DNA from 2 places in the Aminobacter sp. 01T433 genome. Region 1 is predicted to be linked to the other one. Evidence: riboswitches for the same ligand, from Rfam matches in the RefSeq annotation. Region 1 holds a riboswitch; the other holds the start of a gene.
What was found. Region 1 has a riboswitch for S-adenosylmethionine ahead of metA (homoserine O-acetyltransferase MetA). Riboswitches for the same ligand answer to the same signal wherever they lie in the genome.

Region 1 (4,888 bases):
TTCGCTTGAGCGTACTGCCCTACTCCCCTACTGCCCCATTCCCCTAACTTTTCGCCGGATGCTCGATCGCCTCACGGCCGAAGTTCGGCGCATCGACTTCCTGGCCGGCCTCGATGATCGAACGGCGGATGGCGCGGGTGCGGGTGAACATCTCGAACAGCTTGTCGCCATCGCCCCAGCGGATCGCCCGCTGCAGCGAAGCCAAGTCCTCCGAAAAACGTGCCAGCATTTCGAGGATCGCATCCTTGTTGTGCAGGCACACGTCGCGCCACATCGTCGGATCGGAAGCCGCCAGTCGGGTGAAATCGCGGAAACCGGATGCCGAATACTTGATCACTTCGGACTTGGTCACCGCTTCGAGATCGTCGGCGGTTCCAACGATGTTGTAGGCGATGATGTGCGGCAGGTGCGACACGATCGCGAGCGTCATGTCGTGATGTTCGGGGTCCATCGTGTCGATGTTGGAGCCGCAGCGGCGCCAGAACTCCGACAGCTTTTCCAATGCCACCAGGTCGGTATCAGGCAGCGGCGTGAAAATGCACCAGCGGTTTTCGAATAGGTCGGCGAAACCAGCGTCTGGGCCTGACTTTTCAGTACCGGCGAGCGGGTGGCCGGGGATGAAATGGACGCCTTCCGGAATGTAGGGTTGCATCTGCGCGATGACCGAGGCCTTGGTCGATCCGACATCGGTGAGGATAGCGCCCGGCTTGAGCGCCGAAGCGATGTCGCGGGCAACCGCGCCGGACGAGCCGACCGGCACCGAAACGATGATGAGGTCGGCGTCCTTGACCGCAAGCTTGGCGTCGGTCGAGTAGCTATCGCCGAGGCCGAGTTCTTCGGCGCGCGCGAGCGTTTGCGCACTGCGCGTCGAGATGGCGATGTGGCGGGCCAGGCCCTCGCGTCGGATGACCCGGGCGAGCGAGGAGCCGATCAGGCCGATGCCGATGAGGGCGATCTTTTCAAAAAGGGGATCGGACATGGTTCAACTTTTCAGAAATTCGGTGAGTGCGGCGATCACGCCGCGATTGGCCTCTTCGGTGCCGATGGTCATGCGCAGCGCATTGGGGAAGCCGTAGCCGGCGACCCTGCGCAGGATATAGCCACGCGCGCTGAGATATTCGTCGGCCAAATCGGCGCCATGCCCGGCATCGTCGGGGAAGTGGATAAGCAGGAAGTTGCCGACGCTCGGCGTGACGCGAAGGCCAAGCTTTTCGAACTCGGCGACCAGCCATTCCGCCCACTGGGCGTTATGCGCCACGGTGCGCTCGACATGGCTACGGTCTTCCATGGCCGCGACGCCGGCCTCGATCGCCGCCGCATTGACGTTGAACGGCCCGCGCATGCGCTCCAGCACGTCGATAACGTGCGCTGGCGCATAGATCCAGCCGATGCGCATGCCGCCGAGGCCATGGATCTTGGAGAAAGTGCGCGTCATGACGACGTTCTCGTTGCCCCCGACCAGTTCCACGCCCGACTCGTAGTCGTTGCGGCGGACATATTCGGCATATGCGCCGTCGAGCACCAGGAGCACATTCCTGGGCAGCGCCGCATGCAGGCGGCGCACTTCCTCGAACGGCAGGTAGGTGCCGGTGGGATTGTTCGGATTGGCCAGGAAAACGATCTTGGTCTTGGGCGTTACCGCAGCGATGATCTTGTCGACGTCGGCCTTCTCGCCAGTCTCCTTGGCAACGACCGGGGTCGCGCCAGCGGCCTGCGTGTAGATCTTGTAGACCATGAAGCCGTGCTCTGTGTACACGGCCTCGTCGCCCGGCGAGAGATAGCTCTGCGCAAGCAGGCCGATCAGTTCGTCCGAGCCGTTGGAGCACAGGATGTTGGCCGGGTTGAGCCCATGGGTCGCCGCGATCGCCTGCCTCAGGCGTGACGACGACCCGTCGGGATAATACTCCATCTTATGCGCCAGTTTCTGGACAGCCTCGGTCGCATGGGGCGAGGCACCAAGCGGATTTTCGTTCGACGAGAGCTTATGCACCTTGGTCACACCTGCGCCCGCAGTGCTCTTGCCGGGCACATAGGCTGCGATTTCCATGATGCCCGCGCGGGGTTCGGGGCGAATCTGTTCAGGTGCCTTGCTCATGTCGAAAATCCTGGATTGGCGCCTCCGGGCGGAGGTCGCAGCGGGAATACCGCCCGAGGCACATAATGTCGAGGAAAACCGGCTATTGTGGCGGCTCTGGCGCCCCATTTGGGTCGCAGTTGACGCAATCGGCGACCGGGCGTAATAGCAATGATGGATCCGTGGTGATTTGGCCGGTCGGCTTGCAGCCACGTTAAACAAGTCGCTAAAGGGCCGTTTGCGATCCGTAAACCGGCTTTGCGACAGCAATGCCGGTTTTTGTTTTTTGGAGTTCGCACAGTGCCAATCAAGATCCCTGATCAGCTCCCCGCCCGCGAAGTGCTGGTGAAAGAGGGCGTCTCCGTCATGGACGAGCAGACAGCGCTCCGCCAGGACATCCGCCCGCTGCAGATCGGCCTGCTCAACCTCATGCCCAACAAGGTGCGGACGGAGACGCAGATCGCCCGCCTGATCGGTGCCAGCCCGCTGCAGGTGGAGCTGACGCTGGTGCGTATCGGTACCCACAAGGCCAGGAACACGTCCGAAGACCATCTCATCGCCTTCTACCAGACCTGGGAAGAGGTGAAGGACCGCAAATTCGACGGCTTCATCATCACCGGCGCGCCGGTGGAGTTGCTGCCCTTCGAGGAGGTGACTTACTGGGACGAACTCAAGCAGATCATGGATTGGACGACGACCAACGTCCATTCGCCGTTCTTCATCTGCTGGGGCGCGATGGCGGCCGCATGGCATTTCCACCGCGTTCCGAAACACACGCTGGAGGAAAAGGCCTTCGGCGTCTTCCGTCACAACAACAACGCGCCTGCCTCCCCCTATTTGGCCGGTTTCTCGGACGATTTCGCCATTCCGGTGTCACGCTGGACGGAGGTCCGTGCCCAAGACATTCCCGAGGGCTCCGGTCTGGAACTGCTGATGGAATCGGAAGAGACCGGCCCGAGTCTGCTGGCCGAAGAAGCCGGCAACCGGCTCTACATGTTCAACCACATCGAATACGACTCGACCTCGCTCAAGGAAGAGTACGACCGCGATGTGGCTGCAGGCGTGACCATCGCGGTGCCGCACGAATATTACCCCGATGACGACCCGCAACGCCGGCCGCTCAACCGCTGGCGCTCGCATGCCCACCTGCTCTTCGGCAACTGGATCAACCGAGTCTACCAGACCACCGCGTACGATGTGGAGAACATCGGCAAAAACCGGTAGCCAGCTCACTCAGGACCGCGCTCGAAGCTGAGCGCGGTCATCAGGACTTTTTTTACCGGCAAGGGTGCTCTATCCCGCCGACGCGCCGTGCTCGCGGAAGGCGCAGGCCAGGATGCGCAGCGCTTCGCGCGAGCGGCGGTCGGTCAGCGTCGAATGCAAAACGATTTCCGATGACGGCACCTGAGGCAGGCCGAACTTGCGGCTGATCTCGATTGTGCCGGGCGGCGAAAGCCGGCTGGAGAAGACGGCCGTGGCAAGGCCGGCTGAAACGGCGGCCGTCACCACCGACGACCCACCGCCGAGAAACACCTCGACCCAAGGGATACCGGCATCGTCGAGCGTGCGGGTGGCGAGATCGCGGACGCCGCAGGCCCGCGACAGCGCAGCTAGGCGAATCGGCTCGCCCTGGCGATGATGGAAGTCGGGGGTCGCAAACCAGCCGAAATGCTCGGGCCCCAGCACCTCCCCATCGCGGCGGTCATCCTCGCGCCTGACAATCGCGGCATCCAGCTTGCCGCGATCGAAGGCGTCGAGCAGGTTGCTCGAATTGTCGACCTGAACCTCTATCGTCAGCGCCGGATCGTGCTGGTTGAGCCGCGCAAGCAAGGTCGTCACCTCCGGCCCGGCAACATGTCCGGCGATGCCGAGCGCAAAACGCCGCGTACCGCATGACAGGCCGGCAACCGCATTGTCATGCGCGACCAGGAAGGCGCGCGCGGAATCGATGAAAATCGCGCCTTCGGCGGACAGCCGCACGCGGCGCGGCGTGCGTTCGATCAGCTTGCGGCCAACCCGCTCCTCGAGCCGCTTGAGCTTGACGCTGACCGCCGCTTGCGTCGTGCCCATCGCATCGGCGGCTCGGGTGAAACTTTGCAGCTCCGCCACCATGACAAAGTTCCGCACCGCCTCTGGGTCGAGCCACAGCATCGCGTCCATTCCGATTTGTTATCACTGAAATAGAATTGCATAGCATTTTTTTATGTTCAAGCGTCGCTTATCTGGGGCTCTCAAAGCAACATGACGGCAAGACGATCGCTCCTGCCGGCAGCCAGAGGTGCCAGATGAACCAATCAAGCAGAAACGTCCTGGCGCTCGCCGCCATCTGCCTCGCCGCGTTGATGTTCGGACTTGAGATCTCCAGCGTGCCGGTGATCCTGCCGACGCTCGAACACGTACTGCATGCCGATTTCAAGGACATGCAGTGGATCATGAACGCCTACACCATCGCCTGCACGACGGTGCTGATGGCGACGGGAACACTTGCCGACCGCTTCGGGCGCAAGCGCGTCTTTGCCATCACCGCCGGCGCCTTTGGCATCACGTCGCTGATCTGCGGACTTGCGCCGAACACGCAGGTGCTGATCGTCGGCCGGTTTCTGCAAGGCATGGCCGGCGGAGCGCTGTTCATCTGCTCCATCGCCATTCTGTCGCATCAGTTTCAGGACGCGAAGGCGCGCGGCAAGGCCTTTGCCATATGGGGCGTGGTCACCGGCATCGGTCTGGGTTTTGGACCGATCATAGGTGGTTTGATCGTCGCTCTGTCCACTTGGGAATGGGTGTTCCTGGTCCACGCGCCGCTAGCCGTGCTGT
Region 2 (4,888 bases), on a different contig from region 1:
ATTATGATGGCCGCTGGCTGTGGGTGCCGGTTGCCGAGTACCGGCCGAACAGCAAGTCGATCATCTACCGCGTCGATCCCGAAACGCTGGAGGCGACCGAGGTCTTTCGTTTCCCCGATCATATCGGCGGCGTTGTCTATGATCCCGGCCAGCGCACGCTGCATGCCGTGAGCTGGGGCTCGCGCCGCTTCTACACCTGGAACGTCAATGAGGACCTGACCGTGCCGGAGTCGGCACTCGATCCGGAAAAGACCCGCACGCTCAATCCGGCGCACTATATCGACTATCAGGATTGCGCGTTGCTCAAGCCCGGTCAGGCGGTCTGCACCGGCCTGACAGAGTATCGCCCGGGCCCTGACGGGCAGGTCTTCCGTCTTGGTGGCATCGAGATCGTGGATCTCAAGCAAGGCCGTCCGTTGTTTCAGGTGCCGGTCCAGATCTGGACGGAAAAGGGCAAGTCCATCACCGGCAATCCCGTCCTCATCGAAAAGACCGAGACCGGCCTGCGCCTGACGGCAGCTCCAGAAGATAACGAGACGAAGCTCTACGTCTACGAAACCAAGCTGCCGTAAAACGGATCGGCATATGAAAATGGCGCTCCGGCTAACCGGAGCGCCATTGTCTTAGCGCGTTGCCTGCAGCGCATCGCCGATGTCGTTGAGCAGGTCGTCGGCGTCTTCGAGGCCGACCGACAGGCGCAGCGTGCCGTCGTCGATACCGAGTTCGGCGCGGGCCTCGTCGGTGAGGCTCTTGTGCGTCGTCGTTGCCGGATGGGTGATCAGGCTCTTAGAGTCGCCGAGATTGTTGGAAATCAGGATGATGTCGAGCGCGTTTTCGAAGGCGAAGGCCGCTTTCTTGCCGCCCTTGAGATCGAAGCACAGCAGCGTCGAACCGCCCTTCATCTGCTTCTTGACGATGTCGGCCTGCGGATGGTCGGCCCGGCCGGGATAGATCAGCCGTGACACTTCCGGCCTGCCGGCCAGGAAATCGGCGATCTTGCCTGCGGTTTCGGTCTGCTGGCGCACGCGTATCGGCAGCGTTTCCAGGCCCTTGAGCAACGTCCAGGCGTTGAACGGCGACAGGCTCGGGCCGGTGTGGCGGAAATAGTCGTGCAGGTTCTCGTCGATCCACTTCTTGTCCGACAAGATGACGCCGCCGAGGCAGCGGCCCTGGCCGTCAATATGCTTGGTCGCGGAGTAAACCACGACATGAGCGCCGAGTTCGAGCGGCTTCTGCTGCATCGGCGTGGCAAAGACATTGTCGACGACCAGGCGCGCGCCGATCGAATTGGCAAGGGCGGCGACAGCGGCGATGTCGACCACTTCGAGCGTCGGGTTGGTCGGGCTTTCCAGGAAAAACAGCTTGGTGTTGGGCTGGACCGCCTTTTCCCAATTCTCGATCAATGTGCCGTCGACCAGCGTTGCCTCGATGCCGTATTTCGGCGCCAAAGTCTCGACGACCCAGCGGCACGAGCCGAACAGCGCGCGCGCGGCAACGATATGGTCGCCGGCCTTGAGCCCACACAGGATCGCGGCCGTGACCGCAGCCATGCCGGAGGCTGTGGCGCGTGCGTCTTCAGCACCTTCGAGCGCGCACATGCGCTTTTCGAACATGTCGACGGTGGGATTGGCGTAGCGCGAATAGATGAAACCCGGGCTTTCGCCCTTGAAGCGGGCTTCAGCACTTTCCGCGCTCTCGTAGACATAGCCCTGGGTGAGGTAGATCGCCTCGGAGGTTTCGCCGAATTCGGAGCGGAGCGTGCCGCCATGGACGAGGGTGGTCTGGGGTTTCCAGTTGCGCTGCTTTTCGGAGGTCATAGCCAAATCCAAATACAAAAAAACCGGTCGCGAAAAGTCGCAACCGGTCCACAACGCGGCCCTTTAGCGACTTGTTTAACGTGGCTGCAAGCCGACCGGCCAAATCACCACGGGATAAATGTCCTTTAGACCCGCAGCCTGCTTGCGTCAATCGCGGGGTCGACTAAACGTTTTGGGCCACGCATATGACCCCGGATACAGGTCCGGGTCCAGCGATCCTGGGCTGTCCGTTCGGGCCGGGCGCTGTAAAGGAGTGAGGCAATTGCGGCAATCGGGCATTCTTCCGGACCAGGACATCGCGGCATTGTTCGCCTCGGGCGCGCTTCTGGCGCCATCGCTCGATGCCGACCAGATCCAGCCGGCGAGCCTCGATCTCAGGCTGGGCGCAACGGCGTTCCGCACCCGCGCCAGTTTCCTGCCTGGTCCCAATTCTCTGGTGTCGGACAAGCTTGACCGGCTCAAGCTGCACGAGATCGACCTGACCAACGGGGCCGTGCTGGAGACAGGCTGCGTCTACATCGTGCCGCTGCTCGAAAGCCTTGCTCTGCCGTCCGATGTTTCGGCCTCCGCAAACCCAAAGAGCTCGACGGGCCGCCTCGACATCTTCACCCGCGTGATGACAGACCGTGGCCAGGAGTTCGACAAGATCCCGGCAGGCTATACCGGGCCGCTTTATCTCGAGGTCAGCCCGCGCACGTTTCCGATCGTCGCCCGCAAGGGCTCGCGCCTGTCGCAGATCCGCTTTCGCAAGGGCAATGCGCTGCTGTCGGAGGCGGAGCTTCACGCGCTGCATCTGTCCGACCGGCTGGTCGCGATCGATCCGCCGAACATCTCGGGCGGCGGTATTGCGCTGTCCATCGATCTGGCCGGCACGCCGGGCAGCATCGTTGGCTATCGCGGCAAGCATCACACCGGGCTTGTCGATGTCGACAAGCGCGCCGCCCAGAACGTCGTCGATTTCTGGGAGCCGATCTACAATCACGGCGCTGACGAACTGGTGCTCGACCCCGACGAATTCTACATTCTCGTCTCGCGTGAGGCGGTGCACGTGCCGCCGCTTTACGCCGCCGAGATGACGCCCTTTGACCCGTTGGTCGGCGAGTTCCGTGTCCATTATGCCGGCTTCTTCGATCCCGGTTTCGGCCATTCGAGCGCCGGCGGGACCGGCAGCCGTGCCGTGCTTGAAGTGCGTAGCCACGAGGTGCCCTTCATCTTGGAACACGGCCAAGTCGTCGGTCGCCTGGTCTATGAACATATGATGGCGCGCCCGCGCGCGCTCTACGGTGCCGATCTCGGCTCCAACTACCAGGCCCAGGGGCTGAAGCTCTCCAAGCATTTCCGCATGACCTAAGGTTAGCCTTTGGTCTGCTTGTCCATTTCCAGCCACTGTGATTGGCTAAGCTAGGGACGCTCGGAAAGAGCGCCCGGTTAAGGGAGACGTTCATGCAGATTTCACGGAAATTCGCCTGCGCAGCTTCGCTGGCAGCGCTATTGTTGACCCTAGGTGCTGCTTCGGCGCAAGAGAAATTGAAGATCGGTACCGAAGGCGCCTATCCGCCCTTCAACAGCATGACAGCGGACGGCAAGCTGGTCGGCTTCGACGTTGATATCGCCACTGCCCTTTGCGCGCAGATGAAGGTCGAGTGCGAGTTCGTAACGCAAGATTGGGACGGCATCATTCCAGCCCTCAAGGGTGGCAAGTTCGACGCCATCGTTGCTTCGATGACCATCACCGACGAGCGCAAGCAGCAGGTCGATTTCACCAACAAATACTACACCACGCCGCTGGCGCTGGTGGCGCTGAAGGATTCGACGCTGACCTCGCCTGAGCCAGACGCGCTCAAGGGCAAGACAGTCGGCGCGCAGGCGTCGACCACGCAAAGCATCTATGCCGAGGACCACTACGCCAAGGCCGGTGCCGATGTGAAGCTGTACCCGACCCAGGATGAGGCGATGGCCGACCTGACCAATGGTCGTCTCGACGCGGTGGTCTCCGACAAGTTCGTGCTCGTCGACTGGATGAAGACGACCGGACAGGATTGCTGCAAGCTGATTGGCGACCTCAAGGGCACCGAGTCATTGACCGGCATTGCCGTGCGCAAGGGCGATCCACTGCGCGAGAAGCTGAACGCGGCAATCGACGCCATCGTCTCGGATGGCACCTACGCCAAGATCAACGCCAAATATTTCGACTTCGACATTTACGGTCCGAAGGACTGATGGCCTGAATACCGGCAGGCCGGGCGTCGATGAAGCCCGGCCTGTTTGCTTGATATCCCCGTGCGGCTACTGGCGAGGGATCGGCTGTCATCAGATACTTATTCAGGCGGCCAATACTGCAAAAATGTTACTGGAACCCACTGGCTGATTGAACTGATCGGGTGCATCATTTGCTTGATCGGAGGTAAGAGCCATGCGTTATGTTTTCATCCCGCTTGTGATCGGCCTGATGATGCCATTGTCCGCTTGCATGTCGAACAATTACGACTATGTCAGCGCCTTTCAGCCAGACTACTACAACGACACAGGGCTAAGGTTCGGCTATGCCGCCGGGCAGAGGCACCTTCGCGATTTCAGCATTCCCCACGACCGGGAACTGCGCCGGTAGCGGGTAGTGGGCGAGCCAGCAACCGATTGAGCAGCAACCGCTACGATTGCGTAAACCCCGCCTGGCCGTTGCAGGTCGGCCAGCGAAGCTGCGCGCTCAGCTTGCGATCAGCCTGATGCCAGTCCGCAATGGTGCCGCGTAAACGAAAAAAGGCCCGCGGTCTGGTGACCGCGGGCCTCTTTATCAAGCTTGGCTCTAATTAGAACGCAGCGTCGAGGCGCAGGAAGCCGTTGATCACGCCGTCGCCGTTGTTGACGCGATTGAAGGTGTCGCCATCATTGTAGTTGAGGGCGAGCTTGGCATCGAGGTTCTCGACGATGTTGTAGTCGACAACCGCACCGATAGCCCAATCGTTGGCACCGCCGACCGAGATCGCGCTCAGGTTGTTGTCGTGCGCATCACCGAAGTACTGACCGCCGAAGCCGACTGCCAGCTTCTGGTTGACCTGGTACTTCAGGTAGCC

Region 2: linked by a shared signal. The riboswitch ahead of AC1DLV_RS02825 (O-succinylhomoserine sulfhydrylase) and the one ahead of metA (homoserine O-acetyltransferase MetA) in region 1 are both predicted to bind S-adenosylmethionine.

Annotation. Positions count from the first base shown of each region.
Region 1 is NZ_JBFTPR010000005.1:79,787-84,674, forward strand. It holds gene AC1DLV_RS09635 (prephenate/arogenate dehydrogenase family protein) at 44-979, opposite strand; gene hisC (histidinol-phosphate transaminase) at 983-2,095, opposite strand; SAM riboswitch at 2,247-2,324, shown strand; gene metA (homoserine O-acetyltransferase MetA) at 2,375-3,298, shown strand; gene AC1DLV_RS09650 (LysR family transcriptional regulator) at 3,368-4,225, opposite strand; gene AC1DLV_RS09655 (MFS transporter) at 4,360-4,888, shown strand, end outside.
Region 2 is NZ_JBFTPR010000001.1:559,658-564,545, forward strand. It holds gene AC1DLV_RS02820 (DUF6454 family protein) at 1-572, shown strand, start outside; gene AC1DLV_RS02825 (O-succinylhomoserine sulfhydrylase) at 624-1,817, opposite strand; SAM riboswitch at 1,861-1,938, opposite strand; gene AC1DLV_RS02830 (2'-deoxycytidine 5'-triphosphate deaminase) at 2,080-3,168, shown strand; gene AC1DLV_RS02835 (ABC transporter substrate-binding protein) at 3,261-4,037, shown strand; gene AC1DLV_RS02840 (hypothetical protein) at 4,231-4,425, shown strand; gene AC1DLV_RS02845 (porin) at 4,625-4,888, opposite strand, start outside.